DNA from 2 places in the Macrococcus equipercicus genome. Region 2 is predicted to be linked to the other one. Evidence: riboswitches for the same ligand, from Rfam matches in the RefSeq annotation. Region 2 holds a riboswitch; the other holds the start of a gene.

Region 1 (7,712 bases), 330 kb from region 2:
GCAATGATTGTACGGTTGGACTGAGGACGGTTCACCTCAGGGACAATGAGGTCAATATCTCCCTCCATTCTGAAGGCACTTGAATTGTCGATCACTGTCGCGCCGCTCTGTTCGAATAGGGGTGAGAATTTCAGCGATGTCCCGCCGCCTGCACTCATCAGCACATAATCAAACGGTTCAGCCGCTGCTTCTGCTGTCAGTTCCCGGACGGTATAAGTCTGTCCTTTGAACATGACTTCAGTGCCGGCTGACTTTTTTGAGGAGAATAATGTCAGTTCACTGAAAGGAATGTTTTTTCTGTCTAATACTTCGAGCATTTTAGAGCCGACAAGTCCTGTCGCTCCGACTACTGCTAATCTATACATGTGGTTTCCTCCTAAAGTTCAAATGCTTGACACAGCTGTTCTACTGCAAGCTGGCCGTTTTCATGGTTGACGACATAGGAAATGCTGATTTCCGACGTCGTGACCTGATAAAAGTTGATATTGTGGTTGAGCAGCGTCATAAATACTTTAGATGCGACGCCGGACATATCTCTCATGCCGGAACCGATCACTGACACTTTGACGTAGTTTTCCTCAACGTTATAGACGAGGGAAGGGAACCGGCCGATCAGTCCGCTGAAAATCTCATTGATCTGATTGACATCTGTATCTTTCATTGTGAACGACAGCTGCAGGCCGTCGCTGTTGACGATCTGTGAAATCATATCAACATTGATCTCTCCCTGCTCAAGCCGTATAAACAGCTCCTCCAGCAAGTTTCTGTCATACATCGGATAGCTGAGGGTCACGTAGTTCATATCTTTATCGAGGGCGACCCCGGTCACTGCTTTCTTCTCGAGTATATCTTCTTTCGGCATGATCCATGTTCCTTTCTCATCTGATAGTGTTTTACCGAGATAAATCGGGATGTTATAGTTTTTCGCGATTTCAACGCTTCTCGTCTCCAGCACGCCGGCACCGAGCGCGCTCATCTCCATCATTTCTTCGAAGCTCACAACGTCAAGCCGCTTCGCCGCCGGATACAGCCGCGGGTCTGTGCTGTAGACGCCGGCGACATCTGTATAGATCTCACACGGTGCTGCAAGCGCTGACGCGATGGCCACCGCTGTTGTGTCACTGCCGCCGCGGCCGAGCGTCGTAATCTCTCCGCGCTCATTGATGCCCTGGAAGCCGGCTACGACTAGTACATCGTGTGACTCGAAGTTTCTGTTGAGTACTTCCGCTTCGATATCCTGGATTTTGCTTTTCATATGATGGCCCATTGTCTTGATACCTGCCTGGAATCCGGTCAGCGCCTTGACGCTGACACCCAGTTCATGGAGCACAATGGCGAGATAGGAGATGGTCTGCTGTTCACCCGTCGTAAGCAGCAGAGCCAGATTCTCCTCATTCGGCTTAGCCGATAACATGCCGACATTCTCAAGGAGCACGTCCGTCGTCTTGCCCATGGCGGAGACGACAACAACCAGCTGTTCATCATTGTTGACGCGGTCTTTCAAATAATTCCCGATATTCTTGATCTTCTCAAAGTCAGCGACAGATGTACCGCCGAACTTCAATACGCTTCTCTTTGTAACCACAAGTCTGCCTCCTATGGCATCTATAAACAAAAAAACAAGTCCGCGTGCGGACTTGTTTATCTATTTACAAGTGATGCACTCCATTATTATCAAATAATGACAGATTCCTAGCTCTTAACCTGTGAATCCAACCGGGGCACTGCTGCAACAGCGACTCCGATTTCGGCATCTCACCCTTTCAGTAAAGCATTTGCAGATACGAACTTTACTTACTTATGATTGATGCGCCTCATCTCTAACTATTCAATTGTTGGTTTTATTATACATAAAGCGAATTAATTTGTATAGTGTATTTATAATTGTTTGAAAATTTGTTGCGTTACTGCGATAAATAATTCTGAAAAGAGGGTTAAAAATGAAGAGCACTATCGATGACAAAGAGCGGCTCAGTTATAAAGAGTCAAAAACGAATCCTTTAACGGACCCACTGAACAACGGGGCAGGGAATCTGCTGGATACGAAAAGCACCGGAATTCTCCTGGTGATCGTCCTCATCGGCTCACTGCTCGGCTGGCTTATTGTCAGCTGAAAAAGGTCGTGCCGCATGATGCGGCACGACCTTTATGATTATTTCAGTACGCCCTGCTCTTTCAAGTACTCTTCATATGAGATTTCTTTAGAGAGTCCACCCGGTACATTCAGATCGATGACACGGTTGGCGATTGTATTGATGAATTCAAAGTCATAAGAAGTGAAGATGATAGAACCTTTGAATGCCTTCAAGCCGTCATTGACAGCAGTGATGCTCTCTAAGTCCAGATGGTTCGTCGGTTCATCAAGCAGCAGCACATTGGCAGATGACAGCATCATCTTGCTCAGCATACAGCGGACCTTTTCTCCCCCGGACAATACTTTCGCTTTCTTGCGGACTTCTTCACCGGAGAACAGCATACGGCCGAGGAATCCACGCAGGAACGTCTCTGTCTGTTCCTCAGGTGGTGCGTACTGACGCAGCCATTCTACAAGGTCGATGTTCTTCTCGTCAAAGAACTCTGAATTATCTTTCGGCAGGTAAGACTGGGAAGTCGTGACGCCCCATTTATAGCTTCCTTCATCCGGCTCCATTTCACCTGCAAGGATTTTAAGGAGTGTGGATTTCGCGATCTCTGAATCACCGACAAGAACTGCTTTGTCGTTCGGGTTCATCGTGAATGACAAGTTATCGAGGACTTTCACACCGTCGATAGATTTAGACAGCCCCTGAACCTGCAGCAGTTCATTGCCGATCTCACGTTCCGGCTTGAAGTTGACGAATGGATACTTACGCGATGACGGCTGGATGTCATCCAGCTCGATCTTCTCGAGCATCTTCTTACGGCTTGTCGCCTGCTTGGATTTCGATGCGTTCGCACTGAAGCGGGCAACGAAGTCCTGCAGCTCCTTGATTTTCTCTTCCTTCTTCTTGTTTGAATCCTGCAGCATCTGCTGTGCGAGCTGGCTTGACTGATACCAGAAATCATAGTTGCCGACATAGACTTTAATCTTACCGTAGTCAAGGTCAGCGATATGCGTACAGACGTTGTTCAGGAAGTGACGGTCATGGGACACGACGATGACTGTGTTGTCGAAGTTGATCAGGAAGTCCTCAAGCCAGCTGATGGCCGGGATATCAAGACCGTTTGTCGGCTCGTCAAGCAGCAGGACATCCGGCTCACCGAACAATGCCTGCGCAAGCAGCACTTTGATCTTCTGGTTGTTTTCTAGCTCGGACATCGTTTTGTCATGGAACTCATCTTTAATACCGAGTCCTGACAATAACACTTGCGCATCGCTTTCAGCAGTCCAGCCGCCCATCTCACCGAACTCACCTTCAAGTTCAGCGGCACGCATGCCGTCCTCATCGTTGAAGTCAGGCTTCATGTAGATCTCATTCTTCTCATTCATGACGGACCAGAGGCGTTCGTTACCGCGAAGCACAACATCCAGTACACGCTCATCTTCATAGGCGAAGTGGTCCTGTTTTAAAACTGATAAACGTTCATCTTTGCCAAGCGAGACGTGACCTGTCTGTGAATCCAGTTCGCCGGAGAGGATTTTCAGGAAAGTTGATTTCCCGGCACCATTGGCACCGATCAGGCCGTAGCAGTTGCCGGGCGTGAATTTAATATTAACGTCTTCAAATAATTTGCGGTCGCCGAAACGAAGACTGACATTAGATACTTGTAACATAACATTCTCCTTAATATTTGTTTTCCGCTCAAAATTATAACATATTTCATCATACGCTTATACTTTAATTATTATGAGGTGTTATAATATGAGAAAAAGAACTAAAGGAGTACGTATGGAAAACAATGAAAAACGCCTGTCAGGCAGCATTGACTTTTTGAAGGTCATTGGTCTTGAAGGTTCGACTTACAAGCTTGCTGGACCGAACAATGAAAGTGTGAAGTTGAATGCCTCTGAGATTGAGGAAGGGGATGAGCTGGAGATCGGTGAGGACTACAGCTTCTTCGTCTATCCCGGCCGTACAGGAGAACTGTTTGCGACGCAGAACATGCCGGTCATCTCGACGAATAAATATGACTGGGTGAAAGTCATCAAGAAAGACCGGGACGGTGTTACGGTCGATATTGGCCTGCCGAGGGAGATCATCATCCCGTGGGAGGACCTGCCGAAAGTGAAGGATGTCTGGCCGGAGAACGGCGATGAGCTGTTCTGTACGCTGCGCGTCGATAAAAATGACCAGATTTATGCCCGTCTGGCGAGTGAGACGGTTGTCACAAGTCTCTACACACCGGCAGAGGAAAGCGTGCTGCACACGACGATTGAGGCCTATCCTTATCGTCTCCTGCGCATCGGCACATTCCTGCTGTCAAAAGAGGGCTATAAGATCTTTGTCCATGAGTCAGAACGGAAAGAAGAGCCGCGGCTCGGCGAGAAAGTCGCTGTACGCATCATCGGTCATAAGGAGAACGGCGAACTGAACGGATCGTTCCTGCCGCTTGCCCATGTCCGGATGGATGATGACAGTGAGATGATCTTAAGCATGCTGGATGAATACAGCGGTGAACTGCCGTTCTCAGATAAATCTGACCCGGAAGCCGTTCGTGAAGTGTTCAAGATGAGCAAAGCGAGCTTTAAGCGAGCTTTAGGAAAGTTATATAAAGAAAAGAAAATTCGTATTGAACAAGACAAAATCATAAAGTTATAATGAAAGGAGAATCATCAGCTGATGATTCTTTTTTATATTGAAACCGATTACAAAAAATGAATCACTATTCAATTTTTATTTGAATTTTCTAAATTCTTTGATATAGTAAATTTATAAACATGATGAGGTGTTGCACGTGCATGAAGATTTACAGAGCAGATTGATTCAGTCTGCATTGATATTGTTTGAGGAGAACGGCTTCAAAAATACGACGGTCAACAGTATCGTCATTCACAGCGGCTCGTCGAAAGGCGGCTTTTATCATCATTTCAAGTCAAAAGATGAACTGCTGTACCGCATTCATGAAAGCTTCATCAATCATGTCAATCGCCTGGTAGATGAACTGGAGCAGAAAGACCTTCCGCCGGCAGAGAAACTGGATTATATTTTGACGCATTTCATTTTTGTCTATGACCATTATAAGGCGCATATCACTGTTTTCAATGACGAGAACAAGTATCTGGCTGATGAGTACAAGACAGAGATCGTTGCTTCGAGACGCAAGTTCAAATCTGCCATAGAGACTATCATTATCGAGGGTCAGGCGGCAGATGTTTTCACAAAGGACATCCATCCGACAGTGATCACGATGTCAATACTCGGCATGGTCAACTGGATGTACACGTGGTATAAGCCGGACGGCAGGAAGTCGCTCGAGGACATCGCCGAAGAAATGAAGATTTTCGTGTTCAACGCTTTAAGAAGTCATTCTTAAAGTTTTTACTTTAGTCATTAGAGACCGAATGGTCGGTTTTTAATAGATAACAATTATTTAAGGGGTGCTTGTAATGAATTTCGAGTTATCAGAAGAACAGCAGATGATTAAGAAGATGACAAGAGATTTTGCAGAGGAGGTCATCCGTCCACGCGCCATAGCAATCGATGAGACAGCAACGATGGACGTCGATATCTTCAGACAGATGGGGGAACTGGGCCTGTTCGGCATTCCGTTTTCTGAGGAATACGGCGGTTCTGACGGCGGCACGCTCAGCTACTGTCTTGCTGTCGAGGAGATCGGTCGTGTGTGCGGCGGTACGGGGCTCAGCTATGCTGCCAATGTCAGTCTCGGGGCTACACCGATTTACCAGTTCGGAACAGAGGCGCAGAAGCAGGAGTTTCTCGTGCCGATCATCGAAGGGAAGGCCTTCGGATCATTCGGGCTGACAGAACCGAACGCCGGAAGTGATGCCGGTGGTACACGGACGACAGCAAAAGAAGTGGACGGCAATTTCGTCATCAATGGTGAGAAGTGCTGGATCACGAACGCCCAGTATGCGAACGTCATCACGACGACTGCAGTGACAGGCAAGCGTGCAGACGGCAGGAATATCATCTCAGCAGTGCTCGTGCCGACGACAGCACAGGGTCTTAAAATCACGTCGCCGTACGACAAGATGGGTGTGCGCGGCTCCAACACATGTGAAATCGTCTACGAGGACGTCACAGTGCCGACCGAGAACCTGCTCGGTGACCCGGAAGGAGGATTCAAGCAGTTCCTGAAGACGCTTGACGGCGGCCGTATTTCCATCGGCGCACTGGCAGTAGGTATCGCTCAGGGCGCACTGGAAAAAGCCGTGAACTATGCGAAGGAACGGAAGCAGTTCGGTCAGTCCATCTCAAACTTCCAGGCGATCCAGTTCAAGCTTGCTGATATGGCACTTGAAGTGGAACTGGCACGGACGATGGTACATAAAGCTGCCTGGCTGAAAGATAACGGCAGACCCTTTACGAAAGAAGCGGCAATGGCGAAGCTGTACGCGTCTGAAACAGCGTTCCGGACAGCGAATCAGGCCATTCAAATACACGGCGGCTACGGCTACATGCGTGAATATGAGGTGGAACGTTATTTAAGAGATGCCAAGCTGCTTGAAATCGGGGAAGGAACATCTGAAATCCAGCGTATGGTCATTGCACGCCAAGTGCTGAAATAGGGAGGACAAACATGGAGATGGGGCTCAAGGAACAGACAGTCGGTCAGCTGCTGAAAGCTAAGGCACAGGAAAACCCCGAGCAGACCGCCTATATTTACCCTGAACGCAGCGTCACTAAATCATACCGGACGTTTGACGAGGAGACAGATGCGCTCGGCAGGTCCCTCATGGCGTATGGCATTGAACAAGGGGACCATGTAGCCGTCTGGAGCGACAACAAGGAAGAATGGCTGCAGCTGATGTTTGCGCTCGCAAAAATCGGTGCGGTGCTCGTCACAATCAATACAAGTTATCAGAAAACTGAACTTGAATACATTTTGAGTCAGTCCGATGCAAAAATGCTGATTTTGACCGAGCAGGTCTCACGGACGAACTACAGGGACATTGTCCTTGAACTCGTGCCTGAGCTTGCAGGAAACAACGGCCATATGATTCAGTCGGCAGTGCTTCCCCGGATGAAGACCGTGGTTGCGATGCGCGACTTTGAAGATGACCGCTTCGTCAGCTGGCAGCAGCTTAATCGCAGCACTGTGACGGCCGAAGCATTTCAAGAACGCGTCCAGTCGCTTGACTTCAGAGATGTTATCAACATCCAGTATACGTCCGGGACGACCGGATTTCCGAAAGGGGTCATGCTGACGCACTACAACATCGTGAACAACGGCAGCATCATCGGCGGGCGGATGAACTATTCGCCGGACGACATCGTCTGTATCCCGGTGCCATTTTTCCACTGCTTCGGCTGCGTGCTGGGTGTCCTTGCTGCAGTGAACCACGGGGCGGCGATGGTGATCATCGAAAGCTTCAAACCGGATACTGTGCTGCAGGCTGTTCAGGATCACCGCTGCACTAGTCTCCTCGGTGTGCCGACGATGTTCATCGCGGAATTGAACACACCTAACTTCAGCAGCTATAATACACAGTCGCTCAGAACAGGAATTATGGCAGGGTCCATCTGCCCGGTTGAAGTGATGAAAAAAGTCATGTCCGAGATGGGAGCGAATGAAATCACCATCTGCTACGGTCAGACTGAATCGTCACC
Region 2 (7,712 bases):
GCTTACCACCGATGACCCCTCTGACCGCTCCTCTGCTGCCGGTGATCGTCACTTTCTGGCTGAGCATGACGTTCGCCCACCAGTAGCCGAGGTTCGTGAACTTGATGAAGCCGTCATCAGTAATAGCAGTCACCATAAACCCGATCTCGTCCAGATGGCCCGCCAGCATGACAGCATGTTTCCCTGTCCCTTTCTTTCTGCCGAATATGCTGCCTGTATTATCCTGGATGATATCATCCGCGACCGGTTCCAGGTAGCTCTTCATGAGCCGTGTCATCGGTCCTTCAAATCCTGACGGTGCATTGCAGTCGGTCAAAGCCTTGAAACGCGCTAACTGTTGATCCAAAAAAACATCCCCTTTGTCTGTATTACTCCCAGTATAAAGAGTTATCTGATGATTGCCAACACAAAAAAGGAAGCACTATTGTGCCTCCTTGATCAAACTAGCGATGTGCATTATTGTGAGCGACTTCTTTACCCGGTCTGTTGAATACCGTGCGGTCGACGAATTTGTGGAAGAACAGCCATTCGCCGCCAGTGATTGCTAAAGCAGACAATAAAGAAGGCCAGAACATATCATCATTGTTCCCTGTCAATGCTCTTGCCATCAACCAGATGACTAAAAATGACAGGACTAAATCTGCTAATGATGCAAGGCCGTTACGTTTAGTGAATTCACCAGAACGTCCCGCTTTATTGAAGATGCCGAGGTCACCGAGCAGATAGGCAAGCAGTGTTGTCACTAAACTGATCCATAACGTGTCCATGAACGGCACATTGAAGATTAAAGTCAAAACAATAAACAGAACGAGCGCAATCACGATGAATTTCACGACTAATGCTTTTAAGTGGTCCATCATTTCCCTCCTCTCCTCATTGACGTCTTACTATCAGAAATACCCTGACATTGAGAGGATAAACGAAAAATCGGACATATTCATTCAGAATATATTTATTTTTACAGTTATTCCACATAAAAAAACCGCGGTGCACGTCAGCACTGCGGTTTCGTCTATTATTTATTTAAAGCGTTTTTCGCTTGAGTCACTAACTCAGCAAATGCTTTTTCGTCAGAGATTGCGATCTCTGATAACATTTTACGGTTGATGTCGATGCCGGCTACTTTAAGACCGTTCATTAAACGGCTGTAGCTGATGTCATTCATACGTGCAGCCGCATTGATACGTGCGATCCATAATTTACGGAAGTCACGTTTTTTCTGACGACGGTCACGGTATGCATATTGACCTGATTTCATTACTTGTTGTTTTGCTACTCTGTATAATGTATGTTTTGAACCGAAATAACCTTTTGCTAATTTAATGGTTCTTTTGCGACGGGCACGCGTCACTGTTCCACCTTTAACTCGTGGCATGATAATTCCTCCTTAGTATAATCCTATTATTATTTTACGTATGTTAACATTTGTGCAACGCGTTTTTGATCGCCTTTAGAGACTAATGACGCTTTACGTAATCCGCGTTTTTGTTTAGTTGATTTGTTTGCGAAAAGGTGAGAAGTATAAGCTCTAGAACGTTTCAATTTACCTGAACCAGTTCTTTTAACGCGTTTTGCTCCTCCGCGGTGAGTTTTCATTTTAGGCATTGTATTGTCCTCCTAGTTTTGTTTTTTGTCGACGATTGGTGCGAGCATCAGGAACATCGAACGACCATCCATCTTCGGTTTTTGTTCCACTGTAGCGATATCTTTACACTCATCAGCAAATTTCTCAAGCACTCGCTGACCAAATTCCTTATGCGTGATTGCACGACCTCTGAAGCGGATAGATACTTTAACTTTATCGTTCTTCTCAAGGAATTTACGACCGTTTTTCAACTTCGTATTAAAGTCATTATCTTCAATGGTCGGGCTTAATCTGATTTCTTTGACAACAACAATCTTCTGATTTTTACGTGCTTCTTTTTCTTTCTTCTGCTGTTCGAACTTGAACTTACCGTAGTCCATGATCTTAGCAACAGGCGGTTTAGCGGTCGGCGCAACTAGTACGACGTCCAAATTCACACGTTCAGCGATTTCAAGGGCTTCGAACTTAGTCTTTACACCCAGCTGTTCTCCATCATGTCCGATTAATCGAAGTTCTCTTGCACGGATTTTGTCATTGATTTGCGTTTGATCTTTAGCTATGATTGACACCTCCTATTGGATTTACTCGACGAACAAAAAAAACGCGGGTGCACAAGGCACCCGCAAGACATGTTTAATCATGTTATTTTACCCTGTAACGGCTCGTGGCGTCTTCAGGGTGAGAAGCGGGATGCTTCTACTTGTCCGTTTCGTATTCAACAGACTAAAGTATAACAGGATTAATGACGTATGTCAAACATTAATTTTTTCGTATTCGCTCATATCGTGGGACTGTGATAAGTCGACTTGTGTCAGTGGAATCTTCTTCGTTTTATATTTCAGTTTATGATAGAAGTAGAAGAACAGAAATACCGGGATTCCCATGTAAGTGATCAGGACAGACTTCCATTCAAACTTACCGCCGGTCACAAGATCCACATCCTGCCCCAAAATAACGAGCAGACAGAGCGCAAAGGCAAATAACGGGCCGAACGGGAACAGTTTCGCGCGGTATTTCAGTACAGATAAGTCTTTGTTCTGAGCGTAAAACGCGCGTCTGAAACGGTAATGGCTGACCGCTATACCGAGCCAGGCGATGAAGCCGGTCATCCCGCTTGCAGCGACGATATATTCATAGGCACCGTTAGCAAGGCGCTCGACCAGGAAGATCAGAATCACTACTACAAATGTTGCGAGCAGACTTGGAATCGGCACACCCTGCTTATTCACTGCTGAGAATTTCTTTGAGGCCAGACCGTCTTTACCCATGGCATACAGCATACGTGTCGATGCATACATCCCTGAGTTACCTGCTGACAGGATCGATGTCAGGATGACCGCGTTCATGAATGATGCGGCAAACGCAAGACCTGCATTCTCGAACACAAGCGTAAACGGTGATTTCGCGATATCATCTCCGCCCATCAAGTTCGGGTTGGTGTAAGGGATGATCAGACCGATGATCAGAATCGCGAGAATATAGAAAATCAGAATACGCCAGAACACCTGGTTGATCGCCTTCGGAATAGTTTTCTCCGGCTCTTCTGATTCACCGGCCGTGATGCCGACAAGCTCTGTCCCCTGGAAGCTGAATCCTGCCACAAGGAATACGCCGAGAATGGTCAGGAACGACTGCGTCATATTCTGTCCGAGAAACGGCGCATCTCCCGCTGTAAAGTTTGAGAAGCCGATATACTCGCCGCCGAGAATACCGAAGATCGTCAAGAGGCCGATTCCGATGAATAAAATAACTGTCACTACTTTGACGAGGGCGAACCAGTATTCGCTCTCGCCGTACACTTTCACGCTGAGTGTATTCAGACCGAAAATTATCGCAAGGAACACAAGGCTCCATGCCCATGCCGGCATGAAGTCAAAGACACTCCAGTACTTGATGACGGAACTTGCGATACTGACATCAGCGGCGACCGTGATCACCCAGTTGAACCAGTAGTTCCAGCCGAGGGCAAAGCCGAGGGACGGATCAACAAAGCGCGTTGCATAAGTTGAGAATGACCCTGAAATCGGCAGGTAGGTCGCCATCTCACCAAGACTTGTCATCAGGAAGAAGACCATAAGACCGATGACGGCGAATGCAAGCAGCGCACCGCCTGGACCTGCTTCCCTTATAGCACCGCCTGAGGTCATAAACAGGCCGGTGCCGATACAGCCGCCGATTGCGATCATCGAGATATGCCGGGGCTTTAATTTACGTTGTACTTCTGTATTACTCATATGTCACCTCTCGTCACACAAAAAGAGGTGCACATCCATAGATGCACACCAATATATTGGTTTAAGTAGCGCATCACGGATGTGACAGTCTGACATATCTTCTACGTCAGCCCAGCAGCTCCTTGTTATCATCAGGAGTCACTTCGGCAATGTCACCTTTCGTCCTGCGTCATTTACGTGATACCGTATCTGCAGAGTTACTCATCTTCATTGCAACCTCTACCTCTTTTTGAGGAATATTATATTTTGTTCTACTATACCGTATTAATTACGGTTTCACAACTATTTTTTCAGGCGGATTTCGTCGATGAGCTGCCAGATGAATTCATCGCGCTCCATCGTCAATGATTCTTTCTTGCCGTACTGACGGACATTGACTTCATTATTCTCCACTTCTTTATCGCCGACAACCACCTGATAAGGCACTTTGTTCATCTGCGCCTCACGAATCTTGTAGCCCATCTTCTCCTCACGGTCATCGATATGACAGCGCACGCCCTGTGACTTCAGTTCGTCATACAGCGCTCTCGCATAGTCGTAATGCACTTCGTTCGATACCGGGATGATCTCCAGCTGATTCGGCGCAAGCCAAGTTGGATAAGCGCCTTTATATTCCTCAGTCAGGAAGGCAACGAAGCGTTCCATCGTTGAGATAACACCGCGGTGGATGACGACCGGGCGATGTTCAGCCCCGTCGCTGCCGACATAAGTCAGGTCAAAGCGTTCAGGCAGCAGGAAGTCAAGCTGTACAGTCGATAATGTCTCTTCCTTGCCGAGTGCTGTCTTCACCTGCACATCAAGCTTCGGACCGTAGAATGCCGCTTCACCCGGCGCTTCCTCATAATCAAGTCCCATCTCATCCACTGCTTCTTTCAGCATGCGCTGTGCACGTTCCCACATCTCATCATCCTGGAAGTATTTCTCTGTGTCTTCCGGATCGCGGTAAGACAGGCGGAACTTATAGTCCTTGAACTTGAAGTCTTCATAGACATCAATGACGAGCTGCACGACACGCTTGAACTCATCCTTGATCTGATCCGGACGGACGAAGATATGGGCATCATTCAAAGTCATGCCGCGGACACGCTGCAGCCCTGATACAGCGCCGCTTGCTTCGTAACGGTGCATTGTACCAAGTTCTGCGATACGGATCGGCAGTTCACGGTAGCTGTGCTTCGCGTTTTTGTAGATCATCATATGGTGCGGACAGTTCATCGGACGCAGCACGAGTGACTCGTTATCCATCTCCATCACAGGGAACATATCTTCCTGGTAGTGATCCCAGTGACCGGACGTCTTATACAGATCGACTGACCCCATGACCGGTGTGTATACGTGGTCATAGCCGAGTGCGACTTCTTTGTCGACGATATAACGTTCCAGCTCGCGGCGGATCGTTGCACCATTCGGCAGCCAGAGCGGCAGACCGGCACCGATCAATGGGTTAGTCGCGAATAAATTCAGCTCTTTACCGATCTTGCGGTGGTCGCGCTCTTTGCGTTCCTCAAGAACCTGCAGATGTGCTTTCAGTGCTTTCTTGTCAAAGAAGGCAGTGCCGTAAATACGCTGCAGCATCTTGTTGTTCGCGTCACCGCGCCAGTAAGCGCCTGCAGTAGATAACAATTTGAACTCCTTGATCTTCGCTGTTGACGGTACATGGACACCGCGGCACAGGTCAGTGAATTCACCTTGAGAATATAATGTCACGTTCTCGTCTGCTGGAATCGCATCGATCAGTTCCTGTTTGTACGGATCATCTTTGAACACTTCTTTCGCCTCGTCACGTGAGACGACGCGGCGTTCAATCGCGATGTTCTCTCCGACAATTTGACGCATCGTCTTCTCGATATCCGCTAAATCTTCACTCGAAACTTTATGGTCAGTATCAAAGTCATAGTAGAAGCCTTCCTCAATGACCGGCCCGACACCAAAATGGACATTGCCATAGAGACGCTTCAGGGCCTGTGCCATCAGATGAGCCGTTGAATGGCGAAGGACTTCGATACCTTCTTTAGATTCCGGTGTAATGATTTCGATATCGCCGTCAGTCTCAAGCTGTGTGGACAGGTCCACCAGCTGACCATTGAACTTACCGGCCAGTGCCTTCTTCTTCAGCCCCGGACTGATTGAACCTGCGATCTCTTCTGTTGTCACACCGCTGTCAAACACTTTCTCATTACCGTCCGGAAATTTAATATTGATTTCGCTCATCATGAACACTCCTTTAAATGATTGATTATTTATGAATACAAAAAGACCCCATCCCAAAAGGGACGGAGTCTTCCGTGGTACCACCCTAATCGCCTTGCGGCAACTCTGCATAAGATAACGGTCTTGAGCCGGGCATCGTTTAAATGCCAATAGAAAAAGGGAGTAATGATGCTGCGCTCAGCCGGACTCACACCATCCTCCGGCTCGCTTGATAAGACATCAGCATCATCTTGTCCTCTTATTGTTAAATATTATAGTTCTATTATACACTGACTATTCTATTTTTCAAGAACGGCGATAATTTTTTCCGGACAGCTGATAAGGATCGCTCAGCGCATGAATCCGCTCCATCATCCGGAGCGCCTTTGTCTGCTCGACACCGTTCCTTGTGTTGGAGAAATGATGTTCAAGTTCATCCAGGTTGAAGTTCGACGAAAAGAACGTCGGCAGCTGGTTCATCATACGGTGATGCAGCAGCGGGCCGAGCACTTCATCGCGGACCCACGGCGTCAAATCTTCCGCGCCGATGTCATCGAGCATGAGCACCGGGCTTTTTCTGACACGGTCAAGCTTCTGCTCAAATGTATTGTCACTGAAGCCTGATTTCAGCTCGCGGATGAATTCAGGCACGTAGAAGATTGTCGTATACACATGCTTCTCTTTCAGCTGGTTGGCTATCGCTCCTAGAATGAAAGACTTGCCGGTGCCGAAGCTGCCGTGGATATACATGCCTTTCGCGGGCCTGCCTGCCGCGATATCGTTGCAGATCTGCATCGCCTGTCTGACGATGTTCAGCCGTTCAGTCGTCTCAAGGTCGACCGCATTGATTTTGGCGTTCAATATTTCATAAGGGACGTGCATCGCTGTCACATATTCCTTCATCTTCACTTCTTCTTCGTGGACTTTCTTGTTCGGACATGGTGTATAAGCGATTCTGATACGCTTGTCTTCGACATAAAGAACAGGCGTATGACCTTTGACGAAGTTGATGCACGTGCCATAGCTCTCACAGCGGTCGCACATTTTGGACTGGTCCTTATATTCCTGAAGGATTGATAAGTCCTTATCGATCATCTCGTCCGTCACGTCCGGATGCTCCATTAGAAACGCTCTGATTTCCGCATGGTTCAGCGTCTCCTCTTTCACTTTTGCAATACGTGCTTCGATACCCGGATTGTCTCTTAAAAATGCGCTGAATGGCTTCATCGTTCATCCTCCTTCCAGAAGTTTTTCAGTTCTTCTTCCAGCTTGCGCTTCTCTGCTTCAAGCGCCTGGTCTGTCTCTACTGCGACCGGTGCACTTCCTTCTTTCATCTGACTGACCCAGGCCGGCGTCTTCTCATACGACGGGCGCGTGCGTCTCGGCTTCTGCTCTGATTGACGTTCCGCCTGCTGTTTCTGCAGCTTCTTCACATGATCGTACGCCTGCCTGCTTGATTCGAACTTCAGCTTCTTCCAGTTCGAGGCAATTTCTTCGATGTAACTTTGCGGCAGCTGCATATCATGAGTAAACATCACATACTGCAGCAAAATATTGATGACACCAAACGGCAGCTTCTCCCGTTCCACGATCGACTCGATCATGCGCTTCTGTCTAGCTGTCGGCTCCGACTTGCTGGTCGATGCGAGCATCGCGACCGGACTTGTCGTGTCCATCATCTCAAACCATGACAGCTGTGTCTT

Evidence for each region. Region 2 has a riboswitch for lysine ahead of KFV11_RS07580 (amino acid permease). Riboswitches for the same ligand answer to the same signal wherever they lie in the genome.
Region 1: linked by a shared signal. The riboswitch ahead of KFV11_RS05775 (aspartate kinase) and the one ahead of KFV11_RS07580 (amino acid permease) in region 2 are both predicted to bind lysine.

What each region holds. Positions count from the first base shown of each region.
Region 1 covers NZ_CP073809.1:1,125,303-1,133,014, reverse strand. Annotated here, with positions in the region: gene KFV11_RS05780 (aspartate-semialdehyde dehydrogenase) at 1-365, opposite strand, end outside; gene KFV11_RS05775 (aspartate kinase) at 377-1,585, opposite strand; lysine riboswitch at 1,651-1,826, opposite strand; gene KFV11_RS05770 (hypothetical protein) at 1,941-2,114, shown strand; gene KFV11_RS05765 (ABC-F family ATP-binding cassette domain-containing protein) at 2,153-3,754, opposite strand; gene KFV11_RS05760 (CvfB family protein) at 3,870-4,739, shown strand; gene KFV11_RS05755 (TetR/AcrR family transcriptional regulator) at 4,876-5,454, shown strand; gene KFV11_RS05750 (acyl-CoA dehydrogenase family protein) at 5,528-6,670, shown strand; gene KFV11_RS05745 (AMP-binding protein) at 6,688-7,712, shown strand, end outside.
Region 2 covers NZ_CP073809.1:1,451,579-1,459,290, forward strand. Annotated here, with positions in the region: gene KFV11_RS07555 (M42 family metallopeptidase) at 1-346, opposite strand, end outside; gene KFV11_RS07560 (YndM family protein) at 444-857, opposite strand; gene rplT (50S ribosomal protein L20) at 1,016-1,375, opposite strand; gene rpmI (50S ribosomal protein L35) at 1,405-1,605, opposite strand; gene infC (translation initiation factor IF-3) at 1,618-2,154, opposite strand; ribosomal protein L20 leader region at 2,175-2,293, opposite strand; gene KFV11_RS07580 (amino acid permease) at 2,338-3,819, opposite strand; lysine riboswitch at 3,878-4,049, opposite strand; gene thrS (threonine--tRNA ligase) at 4,102-6,030, opposite strand; gene dnaI (primosomal protein DnaI) at 6,316-7,236, opposite strand; gene dnaB (replicative helicase loading/DNA remodeling protein DnaB) at 7,233-7,712, opposite strand, start outside.